2 regions of the Streptomyces sp. NBC_01546 genome follow, and region 2 is predicted to be linked to the other one. Evidence: predicted binding sites of a transcription regulator. Region 2 holds the regulator's gene; the other holds the start of a gene.
What was found. Region 2 encodes HspR, which represses chaperone genes until heat shock. Its sites were predicted from a motif close to TTGAGNNNNNNNNNCTCAA; they were not measured.

Region 1 (14,471 bases), 1.4 Mb from region 2:
GCCCGGCCCCCCAAGGGGACCGGGCCTTCCGGTGGTCACGAAGCTCAGGCCTCGAAGACCTCGTTCAGCAGGAGCTGCTGCTCCGCCTGGTGGCGCTTCGCCGAGCCGACCGCCGGGGACGAGCCGTGCGGGCGGGAGACGCGCCGCAGGCGCTCGCCCGCCGGGACGTCCGCGCCGACCGCCAGGTCGAGGTGGTCGATCAGGTTCAGCGCGATGAACGGCCACGCACCCTGGTTCGCCGGCTCCTCCTGGGCCCAGATGTACTTCTCCGCGTTCGGGAACTTGGCGATCTCCGCCTGGAGCTCCGCACCCGCCAGCGGGTACAGCCGCTCGATGCGGACGATCGCGGTGTCCGTGATGCCGCGCTTCTCGCGCTCGGCCTCCAGGTCGTAGTAGACCTTGCCGGCGCAGAAGACGACCTTGCGGACCGCGGTCGGGTCCACGGTGGCGTCCCCGATGACCGGACGGAACGAGCCGTTCGTGAACTCCTCCGCCTTCGACGCCGCCGCCTTCAGACGCAGCATCGACTTCGGGGTGAAGACGATGAGCGGCTTGTGGTGCGGGTTGAGGGACTGCCAGCGCAGCAGGTGGAAGTAGTTCGACGGCAGGGTCGGCATCGCGACCGTCATGTTGTCCTGCGCGCACATCTGGAGGAAGCGCTCGGGACGCGCGGACGAGTGGTCCGGGCCCTGGCCCTCGTAGCCGTGCGGCAGGAGCAGCGTGACGCCGGAGGTCTGGCCCCACTTCTGCTCGGCCGAGGAGATGAACTCGTCGACGACGGTCTGCGCGCCGTTGACGAAGTCACCGAACTGGGCCTCCCAGAGGACCAGCGCGTCCGGGCGGGCCAGCGAGTAGCCGTACTCGAAGCCCATGGCCGCGTACTCGGAGAGCAGCGAGTCGTAGACGTTGTAGCGGGCCTGCTCGTCCGACAGGTACTGCAGCGGGGTGTAGTCCTCGCCGGTCTCCCGGTCGATGAGGACTGCGTGGCGCTGGCCGAAGGTGCCGCGGCGGGAGTCCTGGCCGGACAGCCGGACCGGAGTGCCCTCCATCAGCAGCGAACCGAAGGCCAGGGTCTCGCCCATGCCCCAGTCGATGGTGCCCTCGTCGATCATCGACGCGCGGCGCTGCAGCTGCGGCAGCAGACGCGGGTGCACGGTGACGTGGTCGGGGATGTTGACCTGGGACTCGGCGATCCGCTTGACGACCTCCTGGGAGATCGCGGTGTTCACCGGGACCGGGAACACCTGCGCGACCTGCGCCGGCGGCACCGGGGCGCCGGCGGGAGCCGTGGCGGCCTCGCGGACCTCCGCGAAGACCTTCTCCAGCTGGCCCTGGAAGTCCTGGAGCGCCTGCTCGGCCTCTTCCAGGGTGATGTCGCCGCGACCGATGAGGGACTCGGTGTACAGCTTGCGCACCGAGCGCTTCTTGTCGATCAGGTCGTACATCAGCGGCTGGGTGAACGCCGGGTTGTCGGACTCGTTGTGACCGCGGCGGCGGTAGCAGATGAGGTCGATGACCACGTCCTTGTTGAACGCCTGGCGGAACTCGAAGGCGAGCCGCGCGACGCGGACCACGGCCTCCGGGTCGTCACCGTTCACGTGGAAGATCGGCGCCTCGATCATGCGGGCCACGTCGGTCGCGTACATCGACGAACGCGAGGACTCCGGGGCGGCGGTGAAGCCGACCTGGTTGTTGATCACGACGTGGACGGTGCCGCCGGTGCGGTAGCCGCGCAGCTGCGACATGTTCAGCGTCTCGGCGACCACACCCTGGCCCGCGAAGGCCGCGTCGCCGTGCAGGGCCAGCGGCAGGACGGTGAAGTCCGTGCCGCCCTTGTTGATGACGTCCTGCTTGGCGCGGGCGACACCCTCCAGGACCGGGTCCACGGCCTCCAGGTGGGAGGGGTTGGCGACGAGCGAGACCTTGATCTGCTCCCCGTCCAGGCCCGTGAAGGTGCCCTCGGCGCCGAGGTGGTACTTGACGTCGCCGGAGCCGTGCATGGACTTCGGGTCGAGGTTGCCCTCGAACTCGCGGAAGATCTGCGCGTACGACTTGCCGACGATGTTCGCCAGGACGTTCAGGCGGCCGCGGTGGGCCATGCCGATGACGACCTCTTCGAGGCGGGCTTCGGCGGCCGAGTCGATGACGGCGTCGAGCAGCGGGATGACGGACTCGCCGCCCTCCAGCGAGAAGCGCTTCTGGCCGACGTACTTCGTCTGCAGGAAGGTCTCGAAGGCCTCCGCCGCGTTCAGGCGGCGCAGGATGCGCAGCTGCTCCTCGCGCTCCGGCTTGGAGTGCGGGCGCTCGATGCGGTCCTGGATCCAGCGGCGCTGCTTCGGGTCCTGGATGTGCATGAACTCGACGCCGGTGGTGCGGCAGTACGAGTCGCGCAGCACGCCGAGGATGTCGCGCAGCTTCATCATCGACTTGCCGGAGAAGCCGCCGACCGCGAACTCGCGCTCCAGGTCCCACAGGGTGAGGCCGTGCTCGGTGATGTCGAGGTCGGGGTGCTTGCGCTGCTTGTACTCCAGCGGGTCGGTGTCGGCCATGACGTGGCCGCGGACCCGGTAGGAGTGGATCAGCTCGAAGACGCGGGCGGCCTTCGTGACGTCGTCGTCGTGCGAGGCGTCGATGTCCCGGTTCCAGCGGACGGGCTCGTACGGAATGCGCAGCGACTCGAAGACGGCGTCGTAGAAGCCGTCTTCGCCGAGCAGCAGGTTCGCGACGATGCGCAGGAACTCGCCGGAGGCCGCGCCCTGGATGACCCGGTGGTCGTAGGTCGAGGTCAGGGTCATGACCTTGGAGATGCCCAGCTTGTTCAGGGTGTCCTGCGAGGTGCCCTGGAACTCGGCGGGGTAGTCCATGGAGCCGACGCCCATGATGACCGACTGTCCGGGCATCAGGCGGGGCACGGAGTGCACGGTGCCCAGGCCGCCGGGGTTGGTCAGCGAGACGGTGACGCCGGTGAAGTCGTCCATCGTCAGCTTGCCGACGCGGGCGCGGCGGACGATGTCCTCGTAGGCCTGCCAGAACTCGAAGAAGTTGAGGGTCTCGGCCTTCTTGATGCCGGCGACGACGAGCTGGCGGTCGCCGTTGGGCTTCACCAGGTCGATCGCGAGACCGAAGTTGATGTGCTCCGGCTTGACCAGGGTCGGCTTGCCGTCCTTCTCCGCGAAGGAGTAGTTCATGGCCGGCATGGCCTTGATCGCCTGCACCATCGCGTAGCCGATGAGGTGGGTGAAGGAGATCTTCCCGCCCCGGGCGCGCTTCAGGTGGTTGTTGATGACGATGCGGTTGTCGAACAGCAGCTTCACCGGGACGGCGCGGACGGACGTGGCCGTCGGGACGTCGAGGGAGGCGTTCATGTTCTTGGCCACGGCGGCAGCCGGGCCGCGGAGCGTCACCAGTTCCGGGCCCGCGGGGGCCTCGGTGGCGGGCGCGGCCTGCTTGGCTACGGGAGCGGGGGTGGCGGGCGCGGCCGGTGCGGCGGCCGGGGCCTGGGAGGTGACAGTCACAGCAGGGGCACCAGAGGGGGTGGCAGGAGCAGGGGCAGGAGCTGACACAGGTGTGGGCGCGGCAGTCGGGGCGGGAGCCGCGGCGCGCGCCGCCCCCGTGGCGGCGGCGTCGACGGCCTGCGGAGCTGCGGCGACGGTGGTGGCGGCCTGTGCGGAGGCGCCGTCCGTCGTCGGGGACTTCTTCGGCTCTTCGGCCTTGACCGGAGCGGCAGCGCCCCCCGGCTTGTAGTCGGCGAAGAAGTCCCACCAGGCCCGGTCGACCGAATTCGGGTCCTGGAGGTACTGCTGATAGATCTCGTCGACGAGCCACTCATTGGCACCGAAGCCTGAGGCAGGGGTCTTCCCGCCCTCTGCTGCTTCGGTCGTGGTGCTCGAGTTACTGGGGGACTGTGGCGACACGGCGGCAACCGCCCTCTTCCGCTTCACAAGGTATGGACAGCGGGAATAAAGGCTACGCCTCCTCGGCGGTGAGATGCAGACCGGGCGGGACATCCGTCGCGTAGGTCACATCGAACGGCGGGTTTCGCTGCCTGGAATGGCGGGAAACAAGCGCGGTTCGGGTAGGGGGCACCCAGGTTGCGGCCCCCTTGGCTTCGCACCCCTGACGGACCCCGGGTACGTGTGGCCGAGATCATGTCCTTCCCACTCGAACCCTACGTCAACGCGGCGCCTGCGAGCTGCCCGGAAGCGTGACGAGGATGCGGCAGCCCCGTGACGATTCGGCCACGCCGATGTGCCCTCCGTGCAGCTCCACGGCCCAGCGGGCGATCGCCAGGCCCAGCCCGGTGCCGCCGTCGCCGGCCCGCGCGCTGCCCCGGTTGAACCGCTCGAAGACCCGGTGCCGCTCGGCTTCCGGGATGCCGGGACCTTCGTCCCGCACCTCCAGCGCCAGACCGCCGGGCGCATCGCCGGCCCGGGCGCGGACCGTGACCCGGCCGTGCGGAGGGCTGTGCTTGACCGCGTTGTCGATCAGGTTGGCGACGACCTGGTGAAGCCGCTCGGCGTCCGCGTACGCCGTCAGCTCGGGCGGGAAGACGTCCAGGTGCAGGTGCACGTCGTTGCGGGTGTGCCCGCCCGAACCGGAGAGCAGACCCGGCCGGCCCGCGGCCGCCAGCCCCGACTCCTTCAGCACCCCCGACAGGTACGGCCACACCTCGAAGCGGCGGGCCTTCAGCGGGACCACGCCGTTGTCCACCCGGGACAGGTCCAGCAGGGTCTCCACGAGGCGGCCCAGGCGCTCGGTCTGCTTGAGCATCGTGCGCATGGTCTCCGGATCGGCGGCCGAGACCCCGTCCACCACGTTCTCCAGTACCGCCCGCAGCGCGGAGATCGGCGTGCGCAGTTCGTGCGAGACGTTGGCGACGAGCTCCTTGCGGTGCCGGTCCACCGCCTCCAGGTCGTCCGCCATGAGGTTGATCGTCGAGGCCAGGTCCCCCAGCTCGTCGCGGCGCCCCGCCTCGCGGACCCGGCGGGTGTAGTCGCCGCGGGATATCGCCCGGGCCACCCGCGTCATGTCGTCCAGCGGCGCCGTCAGGCTGTGCGCCACGAACTGGGTGATCAGCATCGAGGCGATCACCGAGAAGACCGTGATGAAACGCAGCTCGGTGTCCGTGCGCAGGGCCACCAGCAGCAGGCCCGTCGTGATGAAGACCGAGACCACCACGAGGGTGCCCAGCTTGGTCTTGATCGAGAACGGCGAGAAGGGCCGCAGCCCCGGTCCGGGGTGCCGGCCGCTCATGCCTGCGCCGGGGTCTCCAGGGCGTACCCGACGCCGTGGACCGTACGGATCCGCTCCGCGCCGATCTTGCGCCGCAGGGCCTTGATGTGGCTGTCGACCGTACGGGTCCCCGAAGCGTCGGCCCAGTCCCACACCTCGGCCAGCAGCTGCTCCCGGGAGAGCACCGCCCGCGGGGTCCCGGCCAGGCACACCAGCAGGTCGAACTCGGTCGGCGTCAGGTGCACGTCCTCCGTCTGCACGCGGACCCGGCGCTGCGCGTGGTCGATCTCCAGATCGCCCAGGCGCAGGGTGGCCCCGCGCGGGGCGTGCGCGGCCAGTGTGGCCCGTTCCACACGCCGCAGCAGTACGTGGACCCGCGCGGCCAGCTCACGGATGGAGAACGGCTTGGTCATGTAGTCGTCCGCGCCGACCCCGAGACCGACCAGCAGGTCGGTTTCGTCGTCCCGGGCGGTGAGCATCAGCACCGGGACCGGCCGCTGGGCCTGGACCCGGCGGCAGACCTCCAGTCCGTCGAAGCCGGGCAGCATCACGTCCAGGACCAGCAGCTCGGGCAGCCAGCTCTCGGCCGCGGCGACGGCGGCCGGGCCGTCCGCGGCCGTCTGCACCTGGAAGCCCTCGGCCCGCAGGCGGGCCGCGATGGCCTCGGCGATGGTGTGGTCGTCCTCGACGACGAGTACGCGCCGCTGGGCGCCGGGGGTCGCCGAGGCGCCGTTGTGGGTGGTGTGCGTCTGTTCCATGTCCCGGTCCGCCCCTGAAGATCTGCGTGGTGGGGTGCAGCGTAGAGGAGGCACCGGCCTGCGGCTATGCGGGGTTCGGACAGGGCATTTGTGCTGATCATCCGGGTTGGGGGCGGGATGTACCGGCCTAGAGGGACAGTCCGTGGCCGTGTGCGAAGACCGGGTTCTCCGTGTCGTTCGGCACATCGGGGCGGGAGGCTTCGACGGCCTTCATCGAGCGCGGGAGCTCGAAGGGGAGGCGGCCCTCGGGGACGGCGCGGCCGAAGGCCACGTCCAGCAGGGCCGCGTCCGAGGCGCCGTAGTCGGCGATCAGCGCGGCCGCTCGCGCGGCGATCTCCGGGATGACGGCGGCCCGTTCCAGGTTGATGCAGACCAGGGTCGGCACCTGGTCGAGCAGGGTCAGGATCTCGGCGAGTTCGGGCTCGGGGAAGGCCAGCGAGCCGGAGTGGAAGAAGGACTCGAAGACGTTCTCCCGGGGCTCGTACGGGGTCCGCAGGCGCAGGACGGCCAGGTCGGCGGCGGCCGGGTCGGCCACGACCTCGCCGTACGCGGCGGCGACGGCCTCGTCCACGTTCCGCACGTACAGCTTCGGCCTCGGCCCAGGCTCCGGCTTCGCGGAGAGCGGAATAATTCCTTCCGGATTTGTCAGCACCGTGAGCGAGCGACGCTGCGCCGCGGCGCCCAGGGCCGTGAAATCGGCCCGGCCCACCGTCTCGGCCGCCGTGTCCGGATCCACGTACGGATTCTCGAACAGCCCGAGCCGGAACTTCTCGCGCAGCAGCCGCCGTACCGACGCGTCGATGCGGGACTCCGCGATCCGGCCGGAGCGGACCAGATCCACGACCACCTCGGGGCACTGCTCGCCGCCGAACTGGTCGCAGCCGGCGTCCAGGGCGCGCGCCGCGCGCTCGGCCGTGCTCAGGTGCTCCAGCCCCCAGGCGCGCGCCGGGTGCATCTGACCGAAGATCGCCGCGTCGTTGAGCAGGCCCCAGTCGGTGCAGACGATGCCCTCGAACCCGAGCTCCTCGCGCAGCAGGCCGGTGACCACGCCCTTGTTGAAGCCGAAGCCGACCTCCTCCCAGTCGGTGCCGATCGGCTGGCCGTAGTACGGCATCATCTGCGCGCACCCGGCGGCGATGGCCGCCTTGAAGGGCTCCAGGTGGTGCTCGCGCATCCCGCCCGGGTAGACCTGCTCCTTGCCGTGCGCGAAGTGCGGGTCCTCGCCGTCCTTCTGGGGGCCGCCGCCCGGGAAGTGCTTGACCATGGCGGACACGGACTCGGGGCCCAGCTCCGGGCCCTGGAGGCCGCGTACGTACGCCTGCACGAGCTCGGCGGTCAGCCGGGCGTCGGAGCCGAATGTGCCGGTCTGGCGGGCCCAGCGCGGTTCGCTGGCCAGGTCGATCTGCGGGTGCAGGGCGACGCGGAAGCCGACGGCCAGGTACTCGCGGCGGACGGTGTCGGCGAACCGGAAGACCAGGTCAGGGTCGCCGATGGCGGCCAGGCCCAGGGCCTCGGGCCAGGCGGAGAAGGCTCCGGCGTTGAAGGAGGCGCCGATGTTGTCGGTGAAGGCGTGGCGCGGGTCGGTCGAGAGGGTGACCGGGATGCCGAGGCGGGTGGCCGCGGCCATCTCCTGGACGGCGTTCTGCCACTGGGCCATCTCGCGGGCCCCGTACGTACCGAGCAGGTTGAAGTGGGTGAGGAGTCGCTCCCCGATCAGCTCGGGCGTGGTGAAGGGGAGCATCGAGCCGTCGGTCTCGGTGACCGGGGTGCCGTCCGCGTTCATCATCAGCATGGAGTGGAAGAGCTGGCCGGCCTTCTCCTCCAGCGTCATCCGGGACAGCAGGTCCTCGACGCGCCGGTCTACGGGGAGCGAGGCGTCTTTGTAGGCGGGGGTGTTCATGGGGGCTCCTGAGGGGGCTCGGTCGCGTCGCCGACCGTGGCGCCCCAACGTAAACGTGAAAACCATGCACCCACTAGGTTTTTAAAAGTGACCTGGATCACTCCGTGTGAGTGGCCGAAAATATGCAGCGTCTAGGGTGTTCGCATGGCACAGGACGGTGTTCGCATGGCACAGGGCAAGGGGCGCACGGCCCCGAAGGCCGGGGGCCGGGGGACCTATGCGGTGGGTGACGCCCGTCGGCAGAAGATCCTCGACACCGCGGTCGAGCACTTCGCGCAGTGGGGCTTCCACGCCTCCTCGCTGGCCCGCATCGCGGCCGACTGCGGGATCACCCAGGGCGGGCTGCTGCACCACTTCCGCAGCAAGGAGGACCTGCTGCTGTCCGTGCTGGCGCAAAGCGAACGGCACGACATCGAGCGGCTGTTCAGCGAGCCGGCCGACTCGGTGGCCGCGCACTTCACCACCGTCGTCGCCCTCGCCGCCGACAACGCGCGCCGGCCCGGCCTCGTCCGGATGTTCAACACCCTGGTCGGCGAGTCCGGCAACCCCGGGCATCCCGCCCACGCGTACTTCCGGGAGCGCTACGCCCGCGTGCTCGGCTACACCGTCGACCTGCTGGAGGCCGGCATCGCGCGCGGCGAACTGCGCCCCGGCACCGACTGCGAGGCCGTCGGCCGCGAGACCCTCGCGATCATGGACGGCCTGCAGATCCAGTGGGTGCTCGCCCCCGCGAGCGTGGACATGCCGGCCCGGCTGCACGCCTTCCTCGACCGGCGGCTGCGGGAGATCTCGGTCGCGGGTACGGGTCTGGCGGCCCTTCCGGGCCCGCAGGGCCTCAGCCGGCCGTGAACCCGGGCAGCGCCTCCAGTACCTTCTTCAGGGCCGGGGCCAGGGCCTCCTCGTCGGCGGCCACCTCGAAACCGCCGTGCACGAACGCGTAGACGAACCCGTCGTAGACCTTCGGGTCGCCCGTCGCGAACCTGGGCAGATGCGCGAAGTCCGCCTCCCGGAGGGCGGTGCGCAGGGTCGCGAGCTCCGCCTCCGACAGCTTTCCGGTGCCCTCCGGCTCGGCCTGGCTGCCCAGCCGGGTCCACGAGCCGTCGCCCTTGACGACGAGGGTGTGGGTCTGGCCGGCGAAGCCGCCGCTGCGGCTGACCCGGACCAGGGTCTCGGTCGCGGCCGGGGGCGTGGCGGGGGTCGTCGCAGGGGCCGGGCCCGCCGTCGTGGGAGCGGGTGTGGCCGCCGGGCTCGCCGTGCCCGTCGGCGCGGGCCGGCCGTCGACGTCATCCGCACCGGACGGTCCGCATCCGACCAGGACCGCGCACAGGACCGCGCTTGTCACCGCCACCACTCGCAACGCTCGCACACCCACCTCCGCAGGTACTCCCCCGGAACCCCGAGTATGGAGTCCCCGCACCCGTTACGACAGCACCCGGAGGCAGCCATCCGCCGCATCGCCCCCTGGCGCGTGCTCCCGCCGCTGGTCGCCGCCCTCCTCGGCCTCTGGGGCCTGGAGCGCGGCGGCAGCATGTGGCGCGACGAGTCCGTCACCTGGCAGGTGGCCCACCGGCCGCTCGGCGGGCTCTGGGAGCTGCTCGGCCAGGTGGACGCCGTGCACGGCCTGTACTACCTGCTCATGCACGGGGTGTTCCTGGCCTGGGACGGCGGCCCGTGGGCACTGCGGCTGCCGTCCGTCGCCGCCACCGCCCTCGCGGCCGCCGGGGTGGCCGCGATCGGGCACCGGCTCGCGGGGGAGCGGGCCGCGCTGCTCTCCGGGCTCGTGTACGCCGTACTCCCGCCCGTGCAGATGTACGCCCAGGAGGGGCGCTCGTACGCCCTCGTCGCCGCCGCGGTGGTGTGGGCGACGTACCTGATGCTGCGCGAGCGGTGGGCGGCGTACGCGGTGGTGCTGCTGCTCGGCTGCTGGCTGCACGAGTTCGCGGTGCTGGCCCTGCTCGCGCACGCGTTCACCGCCTGGCGCTCGCGCGGCTGGCGCATCGCCGCCGGGGCCGTCGTGGTCCTGCTGCTGCCCCTCGCCCTGGTCAGCGCCCGGCAGGCGGAGCAGCAGCTCGGCTGGCTCGGACGGCCGAGCTGGCAGGACTGGGCGGCGTACGGGGTGCTCGTGGCCGCCGTGCTGCTGCTCGCGCGGGGCGCCGGGTCGCGGGACCCGGGCGGCCTCGGGGAAGCGGGGCACCGGAGCCTCCTGGTCCGCGTGGCCGTGCCCCTCGCGCTGCTGCCGCCCGGGCTGCTGATGACGCTCTCGCTGGTCCACCCCTGGTACGTCGACCGGTACGTGCTCTACGCGCTGGCCGGGCTCGCCCTGCTGGCGGGGGCCAGGCTGGCGACGGCGCGCGGCTGGTGGCCGTGGCTGCCGGTCGCGGCCCTGCTCGTACCCTTCGGCATCTGGTCGGTGTGGCTGCGCACGCCCGAGAGCCGCAAGGACGACGTGCTCGCGGTGGCCGCCGCGGTCCGGGAGCGGGCCCGGCCGGGGGACGCGGTGGCCTTCCTGCCGTCGCGGCGGCGCGAGTGGCTGCTGTCCTCGCCGGACGTCTACGGCGGGCTGCGCGACGTGGCCCTGGACCGCTCCCCGGTGGCCTCGCACAGCCTCCAGGGCACCGAGCTGCCCGCGGCGGAGATCCGCGAGGCGCTCGTCGCGTCCCCCCGGGTCATCGCCCTGCTGGACCCGGCCGGCCAGCCGCTGGACCCGTATCCGCGCGAGGTGGTGAAGCGGGAGACGCTGGCCGCCCGGTTCGAACTGTGCTCGGTCACCGGCGTACGGGGCGCCCGCGTCGCGCTCTACGCCCGCCCGGGCGGCTGCCCGGCGTGAGGCGTGCGGCAGGATGTGGCCCACCACGTCGAGGAGCCGCCGTATGACCCCCAACTCCCTTGAGCCGTCCGGGCCGCTGGTCGGGGCCGACTGGCTGGCCGACCGGCTCGCCGCGCCCGGGCTGGTCGTCTTCGACGCCTCCGTCGGCGCCCACCGCGGCGCCGGGCACCGCATCCCCGGCGCCCGCCCCTTCGACCTCGACGGGGACCTGTCCGACCACGACGCCCCGGCCCCGCACACCATGCCCGCGGCCGCGCGGTTCGGTGAGGCGATGCGGGCCCTCGGCGTCCGCGACACCGACACCGTGGTCGTGTACGACGGCGCCGGCGTCTACTCCAGCGCCCGCGCCTGGTGGATGCTGCGCGCCATGGGCTTCGACCGGGTCGCCGTCCTCGACGGGGGACTGCCCGCCTGGACGGCCGCCGGCCTGCCCGTGGAGGCCGCCCGCCCGGCGTACGAGGGCCCGCGCGGCTCCTTCACCGCCCGCCCGCGCCCCGGGCTGCTGGTCGACAGCTCGGCGGTCGCCGAGGCCCTGGCCGACCCCGCCGCCGCCGTCCTCGACGCCCGCACCCGCGAACGCTTCGCCGGCGCCGCCCCCGAACCCCGCCCGGGCCTGCGCGGCGGGCACATGCCCGGCGCGCTCAACCTGCCCTTCGGGGAGCTCCAGCGGGACGGCGGCCTGATGCGGGACGCCGGGGAACTCCGCGAGATCTTCCGGGCGTTGGCGGGAGAGCGGGAGCGGCTCTACTTCAGCTGCGGCTCCGGCGTCACCGCGTGCGTCCTCGCCCTCGGCGCCGACCTCGCCGGCTACCGGAAGCTGGCGGTGTACGACGGCTCCTGGAGCGAGTGGGGCCTGCCGTCGGACCAGCGCCCGGTGGCCACGGGCGAGGCCACGGGCCCGGCCGGGGGTTGACCCCGCCCGGCGTCCGGATGGATCACTCGCCGCCGCCGCTGACGCCCGGGGCGACGAAGCGCCTGTGCAGAGGGAAGAACTGCGGCTCGGGGTCGCTCTGCACGCCCAGTTCGCCCTTGAGCACGGGGGCGATCCGGGCGGCGATGAACCGGGTGAAGTGGTCCTCGGACTCCCAGACGTCGAGCACGTTGAGACCGCCCGAGACGAACCACGCGGTGTGCAGCACACACCCGTCCGGCGCGTCCTCTTCCCAGCGCACCCGCTTGCGCACCGCGTCGTAGACGTCGGACGTGATCTCAGGCCAGGAAAAGGTCATCACGACTGCCATGGAGCTTCCTCTCGACCGCTTGCACGTGCCGCGGCCGGGTGACGCGCGGCCTCGCACGGCGACGCTAAGCCGCCGCCCTCCCCCGTGCACTCCAGGGCGTCCATCCGCGCTCCGAGGCGTCGTCCATCCGAGTTCCCGGCTGTTCGCCCCAGGCGAACGGGGGTTGGGGAACAACAGGCGGCGCACATGCATTGAGTCGGCATAGCTCAACTTCACTGCCGGAGGGTTGATCATGGCTTCGACGTCCGTAACGCTCACTCTGCCCGTGCTGCCGCTCGACGACGAGGTCGTGCTGCCCGGAATGGTCGTTCCGCTGGACCTGTCCGACACCGAGGTGCGCGGGGCCGTGGAAGCGGCCCAGGCCGCGGCGGGCACAGGGAAACCCCGGGTACTGCTCGTGCCGCGGATCGACGGGAAGTACGCCGGGACCGGGGTGCTCGGCACGGTCGAGCAGGTGGGCCGACTCTCCGACGGGGACCCCGGTGCGCTCATCCGCGGCCGCGGGCGCGTCCGCATCGGCGCCGGGACCACCGGCCCCGGCGCCGCGCTCTGGGTCGAGGGCGAGACCGTCGACGAGCACGTGCCGGACCCGCTGCCGGGCGCGGTCGCCGAGCTCGTCAAGGAGTACAAGGCGCTCGCCACCAGCTGGCTCAAGAAGCGCGGGGCCTGGCAGGTCGTCGACCGCGTCCAGCAGATCGAAGGGGTGTCGGCCCTCGCCGACAACTCCGGGTACTCGCCGTTCCTGACGGTCGAGCAGAAGGTCGAACTGCTCGAGACCGCCGACCCCGTCGCCCGCCTCAAGCTGGCGATCAAGGCGCTCAGCGACCACCTCGCGGAGCAGGACGTCGCCGAGTCCATCGCCAAGGACGTACAGGACGGCGTCGACAAGCAGCAGCGCGAGTTCCTCCTGCGCCGCCAGCTGGAGGCCGTCCGCAAGGAACTGCGCGAGCTGAACGGGGAGAAGGACGGCGAGGAGTCCGACGACTACCGCAGCCGCGTCGAGGCCGCCGACCTCCCCGAGAAGGTCCGGGAGGCCGCCCTCAAGGAGGTCGACAAGCTGGAGCGGGCCAGCGACCAGAGCCCGGAGGGCTCCTGGATCCGCACCTGGCTGGACACCGTGCTCGAGCTGCCCTGGAACGAGCGGACCGAGGACCGGTACGACATCCAGGGCGCGCGGGCCGTCCTCGACGCCGAACACGCCGGGCTCAGCGACGTCAAGGACCGCATCACCGAGTACCTCGCCGTCCGCAAGCGCCGCACCGAGCGCGGCATGGGCGTCATCGGCGGCCGCCGCGGCGGAGCCGTGCTCGCGCTCGTCGGGCCGCCCGGCGTCGGCAAGACCTCGCTCGGCGAGTCCGTGGCCCACGCCATGGGCCGCAAGTTCGTCCGGGTCGCGCTCGGCGGCGTACGCGACGAGGCCGAGGTGCGAGGACACCGCCGTACCTACGTCGGCGCCCTGCCGGGCCGGATCGTCCGGGCCATCAAGGAGGCCGGGTCGATGAACCCGGTCGTGCTCCTCGACGAGATCGACAAGGTGGGCTCCGACTTCCGCGGCGACCCGGCCGCGGCCCTGCTGGAAGTCCTGGACCCGGCGCAGAACCACACCTTCCGCGACCACTACCTGGAGGTGGAGCTCGACCTCAGCGACGTGGTGTTCCTGGCGACGGCCAACGTCCTGGAAGCCATCCCGGAGGCGCTGGCCGACCGGATGGAGCTGGTCCGCCTCGACGGGTACACCGAGGACGAGAAGGTCGTCATCGCCCGCGACCACCTGCTGCCGCGCCAGCTGGAGCGCGCCGGCCTGGGCGCCGACGAGGTGGTCCTGGAGGAGGAGGCACTGAGGAAGCTCGCCGGCGAGTACACCCGCGAGGCGGGCGTGCGCACCCTGGAGCGGTCCATCGCGCGACTGCTGCGCAAGGTGGCCTCCCAGCACGAACTGGGCGAGCGGGAGCTGCCCTTCAGCATCGGCGCCGACGACCTGCGCGGGCTGATCGGACGGCCCCACCACGTACCGGAGTCCGCCCAGGACCCGGCCGAGCGGCGCACCGCCGTCCCCGGCGTGGCCACCGGACTCGCGGTGACCGGGGCGGGCGGCGACGTCCTCTTCGTGGAGGCCTCGCTGGCCGATCCGGAGACGGGCGCGGCCGGCCTGACCCTCACCGGCCAGCTCGGCGACGTCATGAAGGAGTCGGCGCAGATCGCGCTCAGCTTCCTGCGCTCGCACGGCGCCGAACTCGAGCTGCCGGTCGCCGACCTGAAGGACCGGGGCGTGCACATCCACTTCCCGGCCGGCGCGGTGCCCAAGGACGGCCCGAGCGCGGGCATCACCATGACGACGGCGCTCGCCTCGCTGCTCTCCGGGCGCCAGGTGCGTACGGACGTGGCCATGACCGGTGAGGTCTCGCTGACCGGGCGCGTCCTGCCGATCGGCGGGGTCAAGCAGAAGCTGCTCGCCGCGCACCGGGCGGGCCTGACCACCGTCATCATCCCCAAGCGCAACGAGGCCGACCTGG
Region 2 (14,471 bases):
GGTACGGCCTTGGACAGGGTCGCGTTGATCACGTCCTTGCGGGCGTCGTCGAGGCCGAAGACCGCGAGGAGCCCGTAGAGGAAGGTCACGGTCAGCGCCGGACCCCAGACGGCGTAGTCGCGCATCTGGAGGAAGGTCTGGCCCGGCCGCATCACGATGCCGCGGAGGAGTTCCTTCCACGGCAGCCGCGGGCCGGCCGGGGCGGCCGCGGCCGCGCCCGCCTGGTACGTCGCGCCCTGGCCGTACGGGTCCTCACCGACGGCGAAGACCTGGGTGTGCCCCGGGTTGTCGTTGGTGTAGCCGCCGTGACCACCGTGACCGCCCTGGCCTCCGTGACCGTACGGGGCCTGCGGCGGCTGCTGCTGGCCGTACGGGTCGAAGTACTCGGGCTCGCCGTGCCCCCCGGCGCCCGGCTGCGGCCACTGCTGCTGCGGTGGCGAGCCTGCGGGAGGGTAGGGCTGCTGGCCGTACGGAGGCGGTTGCTGCTGTCCGTACGGCTGCTGCTGCGGGGGTTGTTGCGGGGTGCGGTTGTTGTCCCGGCCGCGTCCGATCCTGAATCCAGCCACGTGATCGAAAGTACCTGGTCCTGCCGGGCCCCGTGGACGGGCGGCTGGAACAGGGGGCCTTTGCGGCTGACCTGTGACATCCCCTAGGGGACGGTGGGGTGTCCGGTTTACGTGGCTGTGCCGCATTCTGCGGGTCTTCGTTACGTTCCCGACGGAATACCCACATATCCGGACCGTAGCTTCGTGTCTGTCGACGCCACGCAGAGAACGAGCACGAGAAGAGCAGCCATCATGCGCAGCACCCGCCGCACCACCCTCCGTACCGCCGCCGTCGTCGCCGGCACGGCCGCCGTCCTGGCCCTTCCGGTCGGATCCGCCTTCGCGGACTCCCCGGCCGTCCCGGAGCCGGAGGTGCTGCCCGGCATCGAGCAGCCGCAGGTCGACCCGTCCGTAGAGCCGTCCGTCGAGCCGTCCGTTCAGCCCTCCGTCGAACCGTCCGTTCCGCCGGCCAAGCCGACCGCCGGCGTCCGGGCGTACGTCACCACCGTGAAGCTGGCGGACGGCTCGACGGCCAAGGTCTACAAGATCGGCGACAACCACTTCGAGGCGGACATCTTCGCCGGCTCCACGAAGCTGGACACGCTGGTCAGCAAGGGCGGCGCAGCCGCGTACGGCCAGAACAACGGCCTGCACGTCGTGCTCCAGCCGAACGGCACGGTGACCTCCTGGATCGACGGCGGGCAGCAGCCGAAGCCCGTGGAGAAGCCCAAGCCGCAGGTCAAGCCCGAGGTCAAGAAGGAGAGTTCGGTGCGGATCACCATGCCCGACGGCCGCATCGCCAAGCTGGTCGACGGCTCGAACGGCAAGCACGTCGACATCTCGATGCGGAACGGGAACTCCCTCGGCACCATCGACCTGAAGCACCCGAGCACGCAGAACGACGGCTGGACGTACAAGCTCGTCCAGGACGGCAAGCGCGTGAAGTTCGTCGTCATCGACGGCAAGGGCGGCGGGAACAGCTGGGTGTACGACTTCGACGGCAAGCTGATCGAGCAGTACACCGTGCAGAAGGGCGTGAAGAACGACGTGAAGAAGGACGCCAAGAAGGACGAGGCCAAGCCCGCCGTCGGGAAGGTCGTTCCGAAGGGCGGCGTGAAGGCCGGCGCGGAGGGGGTCACCCCGCCGAATGGCGACACCCCGAAGCTGCTCGCCGCCGGCGGCGGGATGGCCGCGGCGGGTGCGGCCGGTCTCGGCTTCGCGATGCTGCGCCGCCGGTCCTCCTGACACGGCGGAACGGCCGGTCCCCCGAGTGGGGGACCGGCCGTTCCGTGTCTGCGGGGTCAGCCGGGGACTACTTGGCGTCCTCGGTCTTCGCCTCGGTCTCAGCCTCGGCCTCGGACTTGGCCTCAGCCTTCGGCTCGGGGTCAGGCTCCGGCTCCGGCTCGGCCTCCACCGGCTCCGGCGTCTTCACCGAGTCCAGCAGCAGCTGCGCCACGTCCACGACCTGGACGTGCTCCTTCGCCTGGCCGTCGTTCTTCTTGCCGTTGACCGAGTCGGTCAGCATGACCAGGCAGAACGGGCAGGCGGTGGAGACGATGTCGGGGTTCAGGGACAGGGCCTCGTCGACGCGCTCGTTGTTGATGCGCTTGCCGATCCGCTCCTCCATCCACATCCGCGCGCCACCGGCGCCACAGCAGAAGCCCCGCTCCTTGTGGCGGTGCATCTCCTGCTGGCGCAGGCCCGGCACGGCCGACATGATCTCGCGCGGCGGCGTGTAGACCTTGTTGTGCCGGCCCAGGTAGCACGGGTCGTGGTACGTGATCAGGCCGTCCACCGGCGTGACCGGCGTGAGCCGGCCCTCGTCGATCAGGTGCTGGAGCAGCTGCGTGTGGTGGATGACCTCGTACTCGCCGCCCAGCTGCGGGTACTCGTTCGCGATGGTGTTGAAGCAGTGCGGGCAGGTCGAGACGATCCGCTTCGCCGACTTCGGCTTCCGGGTCGACGGATCTTCATCGTCTTCACCGAACGCCATGTTCAGCATGGCCACGTTCTCCTGGCCCAGCTGCTGGAACAGCGGCTCGTTGCCCAGGCGGCGAGGCGAGTCACCGGTGCACTTCTCGTCGCCGCCCATGATCGCGAACTTGACGCCCGCGATGTTCAGCAGCTCCGCGAAGGCCTTGGTCGTCTTCTTGGCCCGGTCCTCGAGAGCGCCCGCGCAGCCGACCCAGTACAGGTAGTCGAACTCCGAGAGGTCCTCCGCGTCCTTCCCGATGATCGGGACCTCGAAGTCGACCTCCTTGGTCCACTCGACGCGCTGCTTCTTGGCCAGGCCCCAGGGGTTGCCCTTCTTCTCCAGGTTCTTGAGCATCGTGCCGGCCTCCGAGGGGAAGGCGGACTCGATCATCACCTGGTAGCGGCGCATGTCGACGATGTGGTCGATGTGCTCGATGTCGACCGGGCACTGCTCCACGCACGCACCGCAGGTCGTGCAGGACCACAGCACGTCCGGGTCGATGACGCCGTTCTCCTCGGCCGTCCCGATCAGCGGGCGCTCGGCCTCCGCCAGAGCAGCCGCCGGGACGTCCTTCAGCTGTTCCGCAGTCGCCTTCTCGTTGCCCTCCATGTCCTTGCCGCCACCGGCCAGCAGGTACGGGGCCTTGGCGTGCGCGTGGTCGCGCAGGGACATGATCAGGAGCTTCGGGGACAGCGGCTTGCCGGTGTTCCAGGCCGGGCACTGCGACTGGCAGCGACCGCACTCCGTACACGTGGAGAAGTCGAGGATGCCCTTCCAGGAGAACTGCTCGACCTGGGAGACGCCGAAGACGTCGTCCTCGCCCGGGTCCTCGAAGTCGATCTCCTTGCCACCGCTGGTCATCGGCTGGAGGGCGCCGAGCGCGACCGCGCCGTCGGCGTTCCGCTTGAACCAGATGTTCGGGAAGCCGAGGAAGCGGTGCCAGGCGACACCCATGTTGGTGTTGAGCGAGACGACGATCATCCAGATCAGCGAGGTGCCGATCTTGATCATCGCGGTGAAGTAGATGGCGTTCTGCAGGGCGCCGAGCGAGAGGCCCTTGAAGGCCAGGACCAGCGGGTACGACACGAAGTACGCCGGCTCGTACGAGTCCACGTGGTGGATCGCGCCCTCGAGGCCGCGCAGGCACAGGATCGCGAGGCCGATGGTGAGGATGATGTATTCGACGAAGTACGCCTGCCAGGCCTTCGAGCCGGTGAAGCGCGACTTGCGGCCGGCCCGGGAGGGAAGGCTGAGCAGCCGGATGACCATCAGGACGACGATGCCCACGACCGTCATCAGGCCGATGAACTCGATGTACATCTCGAACGGCAGGAAGCCGCCGATGATCGGCAGCGTCCAGTCGGCCTGGAAGAGCTGGCCGTACGCCTGCGCCAGCGTGGGCGGCAGGGTAAGGAAGCCGATCGCGACGAACCAGTGCGCGAAGCCGACGATGCCCCAGCGGTTCATGCGGCTGTGCCCGAGGAACTCCCGGACGAGGGTGAGGGTTCGGGCCTTCGGGTCGTCCGTCCGGCTGCCTGCCGGGACGGGCTGGCCGAGCTTCACGAACCGGTAGATCTGCGCCACGGCTCGGGCGAGCAGCGCGACGCCGACCACGGTCAGGACCAGCGACACGATGATCGCGGCGAGTTGCATGGGAGGGCTCCTCGGGCGGCATTACTAAGCGGTAACTTATGTAGTCAAGGCTTGAGGTTACCCATTCCCGACGCCGCAATGTAGCCGAGCGTGCGGTGATCTGTGTCGCTCAGGCATGCCTGTGTCGACAGGCCGCCCGCGGTGTCTGCGCCAGGATCGCCAGGTCCATCCCCAGCCAGTGGTTCTCCACATAGTGCCGGTCGAGCAGTGCCATCTCCTCCCAGGGTAGGTCGGAGCGCGCGCTGACCTGCCACAACCCGGTCATTCCGGGCCGTACGAAGAGCCGCTCGGGGCGGTCCGTACGGGGCTCCGGGCGCGGCCCGACCAGGGACATCTCCCCGCGGAGCACGTTGAGCAGCCGGGGCGCCCCGTCCAGTGCGCACCACTCCAGGGCCGCGCCGAGGCGGCCCGCGCCCTCCGTGCGGAGTCCCCAGGTCCGGAACGGCCGTCCGCCGAGGCCGGCCGCCGGTTCCCGTACGAGGGCCCGCCCGCCCTGGATCGCGTACAGCAGCCCCGTCGCCACCGCGAGGGGGACGGCGAGCGCGATGAGCAGGATCACCGCTCCGGCGAGGTCCAGCACCCGCTTGGCCGAAGGCCTGGCCGGCCGTAGGGCGGGGAGGCTGAGCAGGAGAGGCATGTCAGCACGGTGCCGTACGCCTCAGCCGGTCCCCGGGTGCCGCGCGGCGGCGGTTACCCGTTCGGGCGCGGGGTTCGGGGTGGAGCCCCGGGTAGTTGCGCGTAAGGGGGGCCTAAAGGTTGAGCCGGACAGACTCAGCTCTGTTGACGCAAGCGCGACGATGCGGCATGGTTGAGTCTGTTGCACTCAAGTCAGCTGGAGGAATTGAAATGGCACGTGCGGTCGGCATCGACCTGGGCACCACTAACTCCGTCGTCAGCGTTCTGGAAGGCGGCGAGCCCACCGTCATCACCAACGCCGAGGGCGCCAGGACCACGCCGTCCGTCGTCGCCTTCGCCAAGAACGGCGAGGTCCTCGTCGGCGAGGTGGCCAAGCGCCAGGCGGTCACGAACGTGGACCGGACCATCCGCTCCGTCAAGCGCCACATGGGCACTGACTGGAAGATCAACCTGGATGGCAAGGACTTCAACCCGCAGCAGATGAGCGCCTTCATCCTGCAGAAGCTGAAGCGCGACGCCGAGGCGTACCTGGGCGAGAAGGTCACGGACGCGGTCATCACCGTCCCGGCCTACTTCAACGACTCCGAGCGTCAGGCGACGAAGGAGGCCGGTGAGATCGCGGGCCTCAACGTCCTGCGCATCGTCAACGAGCCGACCGCCGCCGCCCTGGCCTACGGTCTCGACAAGGACGACCAGACCATCCTCGTCTTCGACCTCGGTGGCGGCACCTTCGACGTGTCGCTCCTGGAGATCGGCGACGGTGTCGTCGAGGTCAAGGCCACCAACGGTGACAACCACCTCGGTGGCGACGACTGGGACCAGCGCGTCGTCGACTACCTGGTGAAGCAGTTCGCCAACGGCCACGGCGTCGACCTGTCCAAGGACAAGATGGCGCTCCAGCGTCTGCGCGAGGCCGCCGAGAAGGCGAAGATCGAGCTGTCCTCCTCCACGGAGACCTCGATCAACCTGCCCTACATCACGGCTTCCGCCGAGGGCCCGCTGCACCTGGACGAGAAGCTCACCCGCGCCCAGTTCCAGCAGCTGACCGCGGACCTGCTCGACCGCTGCAAGACCCCGTTCCACAACGTCATCAAGGACGCCGGCATCCAGCTGTCCGAGATCGACCACGTGGTCCTGGTCGGCGGCTCCACCCGCATGCCGGCCGTCGCCGAGCTCGTCAAGGAGCTCACCGGCGGTCAGGACGCCAACAAGGGCGTCAACCCGGACGAGGTCGTCGCCATCGGCGCCACCCTCCAGGCCGGTGTGCTCAAGGGTGAGGTCAAGGACGTCCTGCTCCTCGACGTGACCCCGCTGTCCCTGGGTATCGAGACCAAGGGCGGCATCATGACCAAGCTGATCGAGCGCAACACCACGATCCCGACCAAGCGCTCCGAGATCTTCACGACGGCCGAGGACAACCAGCCGTCCGTCCAGATCCAGGTCTACCAGGGCGAGCGCGAGATCGCGGCGTACAACAAGAAGCTCGGCATGTTCGAGCTGACGGGCCTGCCGCCGGCCCCGCGTGGCGTCCCGCAGATCGAGGTCTCCTTCGACATCGACGCGAACGGCATCATGCACGTCACGGCCAAGGACCTTGGCACGGGCAAGGAGCAGAAGATGACCGTCACCGGCGGCTCCTCGCTCGGCAAGGACGAGGTCGACCGCATGCGCCAGGAGGCGGAGCAGTACGCGGACGAGGACCTGCGTCGCAAGGAGGCGGCCGAGTCCCGCAACCAGGGCGAGCAGCTCGTCTACCAGACGGAGAAGTTCGTCAAGGACAACGAGGACAAGGTCCCGGCCGACGTCAAGACCGAGGTCGAGGCCGCCGTCACCGAGCTGAAGGAAAAGCTCAAGGGCGAGGACACCGCCGAGATCCGCACCGCGACCGAGAAGCTCGCCGCGGTCAGCCAGAAGCTCGGCCAGGCCATCTACGCCGACGCCCAGGCCGCTCAGGGCGCCGCGGGTGCCGCCGGTGACGCGGGTCAGGCCAAGGCCGACGACGACGTCGTCGACGCCGAGATCGTCGACGACGAGAAGCCGAAGGGCGGCGCTGCCTGATGTCGGAGGAGACCCCGGGCTTTGACGAGAAGCCCGAAGTCCCCGTCGACGGCACGCCCGACGAGCCGAAGGCCGCCGACTCCGCCACGGAGGAGGCGGCGGCCCCGGCCGGGGACGCAGCACAGGATGTAGCGCTGCTCGCGCAGCTGGACCAGGCCCGTACGGCGCTCGGTGAGCGCACCGCGGACCTCCAGCGGCTCCAGGCGGAGTACCAGAACTACCGCCGCCGGGTGGAGCGGGACCGGATCGCCGTCAAGGAGATCGCGGTCGCGTCCCTCCTGACGGAACTCCTCCCGACCCTGGACGACATCGGCCGGGCGCGGGAGCATGGCGAGCTGGTCGGCGGCTTCAAGTCGGTGGCCGAATCGCTGGAGACCGCCGCGGCCAAGATGGGTCTGCAGCAGTTCGGCAAGGAGGGCGAGCCCTTCGACCCGACGATCCACGAGGCCCTGATGCACTCGTACGCGCCGGACATCACGGAGGACACCTGCGTGGCGATCCTTCAGCCGGGGTACCGGATCGGCGAGCGTACGATCCGCCCCGCGCGGGTCGCGGTGGCCGAGCCCCAGCCGGGCGCGGCCCCCAAGTCCGAGTCGGCCGAGGCCGACACGCCGTCGGACAAGGACACGGATGCCCCCGACAAGGGCTGATGTTGAACAAGTAGAGGCACGAGAGGAGGGACACCGGGGATGAGCACCAAGGACTTCGTCGAGAAGGACTACTACAAGGTCCTCGGTGTCCCGAAGGACGCCACCGAGGCCGAGATCAAGAAGGCGTACCGGAAGCTCGCGCGCGAGTTCCACCCGGACGCCAACAAGGGCGACGCCTCGGCCGAGGCGCGCTTCAAGGAGATCTCCGAGGCGAACGACATCCTCGGTGACGCGAAGAAGCGCAAGGAGTACGACGAGGCGCGCGCCCTGTTCGGCAACGGCGGCTTCCGCCCCGGGCCGGGCGGGGCCGGCGGCTCGTTCAACTTCGACCTCGGCGACCTGTTCGGCGGACAGCAGCCGGCGGGCGCGGGCGGCGGCTTCGGCGGCGGCCTGGGCGATGTCTTCGGCGGCCTGTTCAACCGCGGCGCCGGCGCCGGTACGGGAACCCGTACCCAGCCGCGCCGCGGCCAGGACATCGAGTCGGAGGTCACCCTCTCCTTCACGGAGGCGGTGGACGGGGCCACGGTCCCGCTCCGGATGTCCTCGCAGGCCCCCTGCAAGGCCTGTTCGGGCACCGGCGACAAGAACGGCACGCCCCGGGTGTGCCCGACCTGCGTCGGCACCGGCCAGGTATCGCGGGGCAGCGGCGGCGGGTTCTCGCTGACCGACCCCTGCGCGGACTGCAAGGGCCGCGGCCTGATCGCGGAGACCCCCTGCGACGTCTGCAAGGGCAGCGGGCGCGCCCGCAGCTCGCGCACCATGCAGGTCCGGATCCCGGCAGGCGTCTTCGACGGCCAGCGGATCCGGCTGCGCGGCAAGGGCGCGCCGGGCGAGCGCGGCGGTCCCGGCGGTGACCTGTACGTCGTCGTGCACGTCGACTCCCACCCGGTGTTCGGCCGCAAGGACGACAACCTGACGGTGACCGTCCCGGTGACCTTCGCCGAGGCGGCGCTGGGCGCCGACATCAAGGTCCCGACCCTGAACGGCCCCTCGGTGACGCTGAAGCTGCCGCCGGGCACCCCCAACGGCCGCACCATGCGGGCCCGCGGCAAGGGAGCGGTCCGCAAGGACGGCACCCGCGGCGACCTGCTGGTGACGGTGGAGGTCGAAGTTCCGACCGAGCTGTCGGACAAGGCCCGCGAGGCGCTGGAGATGTACCGCGAGGCGACGGAGTCGCAGGACCCGCGCACCGCGCTGTTCGAGTCCGCGAAGGGAGCATGACATGGACGGTCGCCGACGACAGTCCTCCCGATTGGGTGGGGGCTACCAGCTCACCGATGAGACCCCGGTCTACGTGATCTCGGTGGCCGCCCAGCTCTCGGGCCTGCATCCGCAGACCCTCCGCCAGTACGACCGTCTCGGCCTGGTCTCCCCGGACCGTACGGCCGGCCGCGGCCGGCGCTACTCGGCCCGTGACATCGAGCTGCTCCGCACGGTGCAGGCGCTGTCCCAGGACGAGGGCATCAACCTGGCGGGCATCAAGCGGATCATCGAGCTGGAGAACCAGGTCGCCGCGCTCCAGCAGCGCGTGGCCGAGCTCTCCGCGGCTGTCGACGGCGCGGCCGTGGCCATGCAGCAGCGCGAGGCCCAGGTGCACGCGTCCTACCGGCGCGACCTGGTTCCGTACCAGCCTCCGCAGCCGGGCAACGCCCTGGTGGTGTGGCGGCCCAAGCGGCCGATGGACTGACGCCCGCCCACAGCGTGCAGGAAGGCCCCGCCCGGCTCACCGGGCGGGGCCTTCCGCGTTCCCGTTCGCGTTTTCCCGTTCCCGTTCCCGTGAGCGGTCAGGGCCGGGGCTCCCGGGCGGGGCCCGAGACCTGGCCCAGGATGCCCGACTGGGCTATGAGGAAGCCGAGTTGGGCGCGGCTGCCGCTGCCCAGGGCGGTGGCCAGCTTGGCGATGTGCGCGCGGCAGGTCCGTACGTTCATGCCCAGGCGGCGCGCGATGGCCTCGTCCACGTGCCCCTCGACGAGGAGTTGCGCGATGGAGCGCTGAACGCCCGAGATCCCCGAGGGCGTCGGATCGTACCGGATCTCCTCCAGCAGCGGCGTGGCACGGCGCCAGAGCTGCTCGAACACCTTGATGAGGTATTCCACGAGACCGGGGTGGCGCAGTTCGAGGGCGACGCTGCGGTCATCGCTGGCGGGGATGAAGGCGACGGTGCGGTCGAAGACGATGAGGCGCTCGATGAGTTCCTCGAGGGTGCGGATCTCCACCTTGCCCGCGGATATCCGCTCGACGTAGGCGAGCGTTCCCTGGCTGTGCCGGGCGGTGTGCTGGTAGAGGGTGCGGATGCTGACCCCGCGGTCGGTCAGCGGCTGGTCGCGCTCCAGGGCCTGTGTGAGGGCGTCTATGGGGCGGGCTCCGCCGGGCTGGACGGTGAGCATCTCCGTGTGGCATTCGGCGGTGGCCAGGTTCAGTGCCGCGTTGATGCGGTCGAACCCCTCGAGCACGGTGATCGCGTGCGTGGGCGCGGGAGTCAGCGCGCTGATGGCCATGAATGGCTCAAACGCTTCCGCCAGCTCGATGGACGTCCTGCGGCGTTGCAGGATCTCCCGCTCGATAGGGTGCAGCCGCTGGGTGAGTGCGACGGTGGGGGGAACCGGGCGCAGCCAGTTCGCGTCATCTGGATCCGGGTGCAGCAGCGCGAATTCCAGCAGGCAGGGAGTGTATTCGACCTCCGCGCGGGCGATGCGCCCCGAGCTGAGCGCAGTGGCGTAGAGCTCGGCGCCGAGAGCGCACAGTTCCGTCACTGGGTGGGGATGTGTCTGTTCCGCACCATTTTTCGGCATATCTCCCACCCCCAGGGTCTTGCATCTACAGGAACATGATGCACCGCCACGGTGGCGTCGGCGTGGCTCGATAAGTCATCGTCTGTCATGCGGGGGAGAGGAATCCATCCAGTGAGGACGAAGTCGACGATGTACAAGAGATTGCTTCGCTCGGTGGTTGCCGTTGCTCTCTCCACGGTTGTGGCTTACGGGGTGGCCGGCGGCAACACAGCCACGTTGGCGGGGATATCGGACGATAGCGGCTGGACCAGTGCTCCGGTGGACAGCGGGTGGACGCTCGGCCCTCTGGACAGTGGGTGGACCAACCTGCCGGAGAAGGTCGTCGCATGACCCCCGACGACCGCGGCTTCCGCCGCGAAATGGCCTCCGCTTACCGGTCGGGATGGCAGTTCATCGACCTGGCCACGGCGATCCCGTACCCCGGGGATTCGCTGATGGTCACCCTGTTCGGTCAACCGATCGTCGTCGTGCGCGAGGAGGACGAGGACGTACGTGCCTACCGGTGCCTGCGCCGCCCGCGGGGCGCGCCGCAGCCCGTCCGCTGCGAGGTGCGCTACGGAATGGTCTTCGTCAATCTTGATCAGCGCGATCACCAGCTCTTCGAACCCGACATCACCACCGCCACCCCCCGCAGTGCCTGAAGCGATTCCCCCGTCGTTGCAGATCGCTCAGGCGCTTCCCCCACACAACGGCGCCATCGTGGACCTGACCACGATGGCGCCGTTGTGATGTCCGCGTCCAGTAGTTGAACCGGACAAGATGTGGAGGGGCAGACCGGCCGCCGGCCTGGTCCCGGGCTCAGGCCCGGCCCATGGCCCGGTCCAGCGTGATCTCCATGACCACCCGGTCGGGATTGGGTGAGGGCGTCCGCCCGTAGCGCTCCGCGTAGCGCGCCACCGCGTCGGCGACCGACGCCTCGTCCGTACGGATCACCGCGCGCCCCTCGAGGGTGGCCCAGCGGCGTCCTTCCATCTGGCAGACCGCGACCCGGGCCGCGCCCGGCTGCGCCGCCAGGATGTTGCGGATCTTCTTGCTGTGCTTGTTGCTGATCACCCGGGCCAGACCGGCCTCCGGGTCGTACGTCACGCCCACCGGCACCACGTGGGGCGTCCCGTCCGGGCGCGGCGTGGTCAGCGTGCAGACGTGCCGCTCCCGCCAGAAGGCGAGGTACTCGGGCGTCGGGTTGAGTACGTCATGGGACATGGCCCGAAGGGTACGGGGCCCGGGCGCGTCGGGGGTACCGCGGCCTGCCTTGAGTGGAATAGACTCAACTTTGCGTAGGTTGTTTATGTCATAGTTCTGTCCAGCCTCCGGAGAGGAGCACATCACCCGTGGATGCCGAGCTGACCAACAAGAGCCGGGATGCGCTGAACGCGGCCACCAGCCGGGCCGTCAAGGACGGCCACGCGGACCTGACCCCCGCGCACCTGCTGCTGGCGCTCCTCGCCGGCGAGGACAACGAGAACATCACCGACCTCCTCGCGGCCTCCGACGCCGACCAGGCCGCCGTACGGGCCGGCGCGGAGCGGCTGCTCGCCGCCCTGCCCAGCGTCACCGGGTCCACGGTCGCGCCCCCGCAGCCCACCCGCGACCTGCTCGCCGTACTCGCCGAGGCCGACGCCCAGGCGGGCAAGCTCGGCGACGACTACCTCTCCACCGAACACCTGCTCATCGCCCTCGCCGCCAAGGGCGGCGCGGCCGGTGAGCTCCTTTCCGCACAGGGCGCGAGCGCGAAGAAGCTGCTGGACGCCTTCCAGAACGCACGAGGAGGGCGGCGGGTGACCACCCCCGACCCCGAGGGTCAGTACAAGGCGCTGGAGAAGTTCGGCACCGATTTCACGGCGGCAGCCCGTGAGGGCAAGCTCGATCCGGTCATCGGCCGGGACCACGAGATCCGGCGCGTGGTGCAGGTGCTCTCGCGGCGTACGAAGAACAACCCGGTGCTCATCGGCGAGCCGGGCGTCGGCAAGACGGCCGTGGTCGAGGGCCTGGCCCAGCGCATCGTCAAGGGCGATGTCCCGGAGTCGCTGAAGAACAAGCGGCTCGTCTCCCTCGACCTGGGCGCCATGGTCGCGGGCGCGAAGTACCGGGGTGAGTTCGAGGAGCGGCTGAAGACCGTCCTGGCGGAGATCAAGTCGAGCGACGGCCAGATCATCACCTTCATCGACGAGCTGCACACGGTCGTCGGCGCGGGCGCCGGCGGCGACTCCGCCATGGACGCGGGCAACATGCTCAAGCCCATGCTGGCGCGTGGTGAGCTGCGGATGGTCGGCGCGACGACGCTGGACGAGTACCGCGAGCGCATCGAGAAGGACCCGGCGCTGGAGCGGCGTTTCCAGCAGGTGCTGGTCGCCGAGCCGTCCGTCGAGGACACCATCGCGATCCTGCGCGGGCTCAAGGGCCGCTACGAGGCCCACCACAAGGTGCAGATCAACGACAGTGCGCTGGTCGCCGCCGCGACCCTCTCCGATCGGTACATCACCTCCCGCTTCCTCCCGGACAAGGCGATCGACCTCGTCGACGAGGCCGCGTCCCGGCTGCGCATGGAGATCGACTCCTCCCCCCTGGAGATCGACGAGCTCCAGCGTGCGGTGGACCGGCTGCGGATGGAGGAGCTGGCGCTGAAGAACGAGTCCGACCCGGCCTCGCTGGAGCGCCTGGAGAAGATCCGCAAGGATCTCGCGGACAAGGAGGAGGAGCTGCGGGGCCTGACCGCCCGCTGGGAGAAGGAGAAGCAGTCCCTCAACCGGGTCGGTGAGCTCAAGGAGCGCCTGGACGACCTGCGCGGCCAGGCGGAGCGCGCGCAGCGCGACGGGGACTTCGACACCGCTTCCAAGCTGCTCTACGGGGAGATCCCGACCGTGGAGCGCGAGCTGGCCGAGGCCACCGAGGCCGAGGCGGAGGTCTCGAAGGACACGATGGTCAAGGACGAGGTCGGCCCCGACGACATCGCCGACGTGGTGGGTGCCTGGACCGGCATCCCGGCCGGCCGCCTCCTGGAGGGGGAGACGCAGAAGCTGCTGCGCATGGAGGACGAGCTGGGCCGCCGTCTGATCGGCCAGGGCGAGGCCGTGCGGGCCGTGTCGGACGCGGTGCGCCGCACCCGGGCCGGCATCGCGGACCCGGACCGGCCGACCGGCTCGTTCCTGTTCCTGGGCCCGACGGGCGTCGGCAAGACGGAGCTGGCCAAGGCCCTGGCGGACTTCCTCTTCGACGACGAGCGGGCCATGATCCGCATCGACATGTCGGAGTACGGCGAGAAGCACTCCGTGGCCCGCCTGGTCGGCGCGCCGCCCGGCTACGTCGGCTACGAGGAGGGCGGCCAGCTGACCGAGGCCGTCCGGCGCCGCCCGTACAGCGTGGTGCTGCTGGACGAGGTGGAGAAGGCCCATCCCGAAGTCTTCGACATCCTGCTCCAGGTCCTGGACGACGGCCGTCTCACGGACGGCCAGGGCCGCACGGTGGACTTCCGCAACACGATCCTGGTGCTCACCTCGAACCTGGGCAGTCAGTTCCTGATGGATCCGGTCACGCCCGCGGAGCAGAAGAAGCAGCAGGTGCTGGACGTGGTCCGGGCGAGCTTCAAGCCGGAGTTCCTCAACCGCCTGGACGACCTGGTGGTCTTCTCCGCGCTGTCCGGGCCCGAGCTGGGCCGCATCGCGGAGCTCCAGATCGACCGCCTCGCCAAGCGGCTGGCCGACCGGCGCCTGACCCTGGAGGTCACGCCGGAGGCGCTGGCCTGGCTGGCGGACAAGGGCAACGACCCGGCGTACGGCGCGCGGCCCCTGCGCAGGCTGATCCAGACGGCGATCGGCGACCGGCTCGCGAAGGAGATCCTCTCCGGCGAGGTCAGGGACGGCGACACCGTACGGGTCGACGTGGCGGGCGAAGACCTGCTGGTCGGCAAGGCGCTGTGACCTCCTGAGCCGCCACCCGTGTCCGCCCGGAGCGGATCGTGCGTCCGGGGGTGGACACGGGGTAGGCGGGATGGGGGAGGATGCAGGTATCCGCACGAAGGGAAAACACGGTGAGCATCGACCCGGCCTCGATTCCGAACTTCGGAGGGCAGCAGCCCGATCCGCAGGCCACAGGACCGGCGGGCCCCGTCGTCCCCGACCAGGATCTGGTCAAGCAGCTGCTGGAGCAGATGGAGCTCAAGTAC

Region 1: lon (endopeptidase La) is a predicted target of HspR. The motif match lies at 12,150-12,168, and genes of this name have one in related genera.

Annotation. Positions count from the first base shown of each region.
Region 1 is NZ_CP109379.1:2,987,329-3,001,799, reverse strand. It holds gene OHA89_RS13285 (multifunctional oxoglutarate decarboxylase/oxoglutarate dehydrogenase thiamine pyrophosphate-binding subunit/dihydrolipoyllysine-residue succinyltransferase subunit) at 45-3,914, opposite strand; gene OHA89_RS13280 (HAMP domain-containing sensor histidine kinase) at 4,174-5,253, opposite strand; gene OHA89_RS13275 (response regulator transcription factor) at 5,250-5,990, opposite strand; gene OHA89_RS13270 (glycoside hydrolase family 3 N-terminal domain-containing protein) at 6,118-7,890, opposite strand; gene OHA89_RS13265 (TetR/AcrR family transcriptional regulator) at 8,056-8,739, shown strand; gene OHA89_RS13260 (hypothetical protein) at 8,726-9,256, opposite strand; gene OHA89_RS13255 (hypothetical protein) at 9,293-10,717, shown strand; gene OHA89_RS13250 (sulfurtransferase) at 10,761-11,630, shown strand; gene OHA89_RS13245 (hypothetical protein) at 11,653-11,958, opposite strand; gene lon (endopeptidase La) at 12,191-14,471, shown strand, end outside.
Region 2 is NZ_CP109379.1:4,352,566-4,367,036, forward strand. It holds gene OHA89_RS19945 (Yip1 family protein) at 1-566, opposite strand, end outside; gene OHA89_RS19950 (hypothetical protein) at 798-1,790, shown strand; gene OHA89_RS19955 ((Fe-S)-binding protein) at 1,858-4,173, opposite strand; gene OHA89_RS19960 (sugar transferase) at 4,283-4,810, opposite strand; gene dnaK (molecular chaperone DnaK) at 5,020-6,867, shown strand; gene grpE (nucleotide exchange factor GrpE) at 6,867-7,517, shown strand; gene dnaJ (molecular chaperone DnaJ) at 7,557-8,738, shown strand; gene OHA89_RS19980 (heat shock protein transcriptional repressor HspR) at 8,740-9,204, shown strand; gene OHA89_RS19985 (helix-turn-helix transcriptional regulator) at 9,302-10,309, opposite strand; gene OHA89_RS19990 ((2Fe-2S)-binding protein) at 10,636-10,950, shown strand; gene OHA89_RS19995 (pyridoxamine 5'-phosphate oxidase family protein) at 11,108-11,512, opposite strand; gene clpB (ATP-dependent chaperone ClpB) at 11,641-14,226, shown strand; gene OHA89_RS20005 (YbjN domain-containing protein) at 14,337-14,471, shown strand, end outside.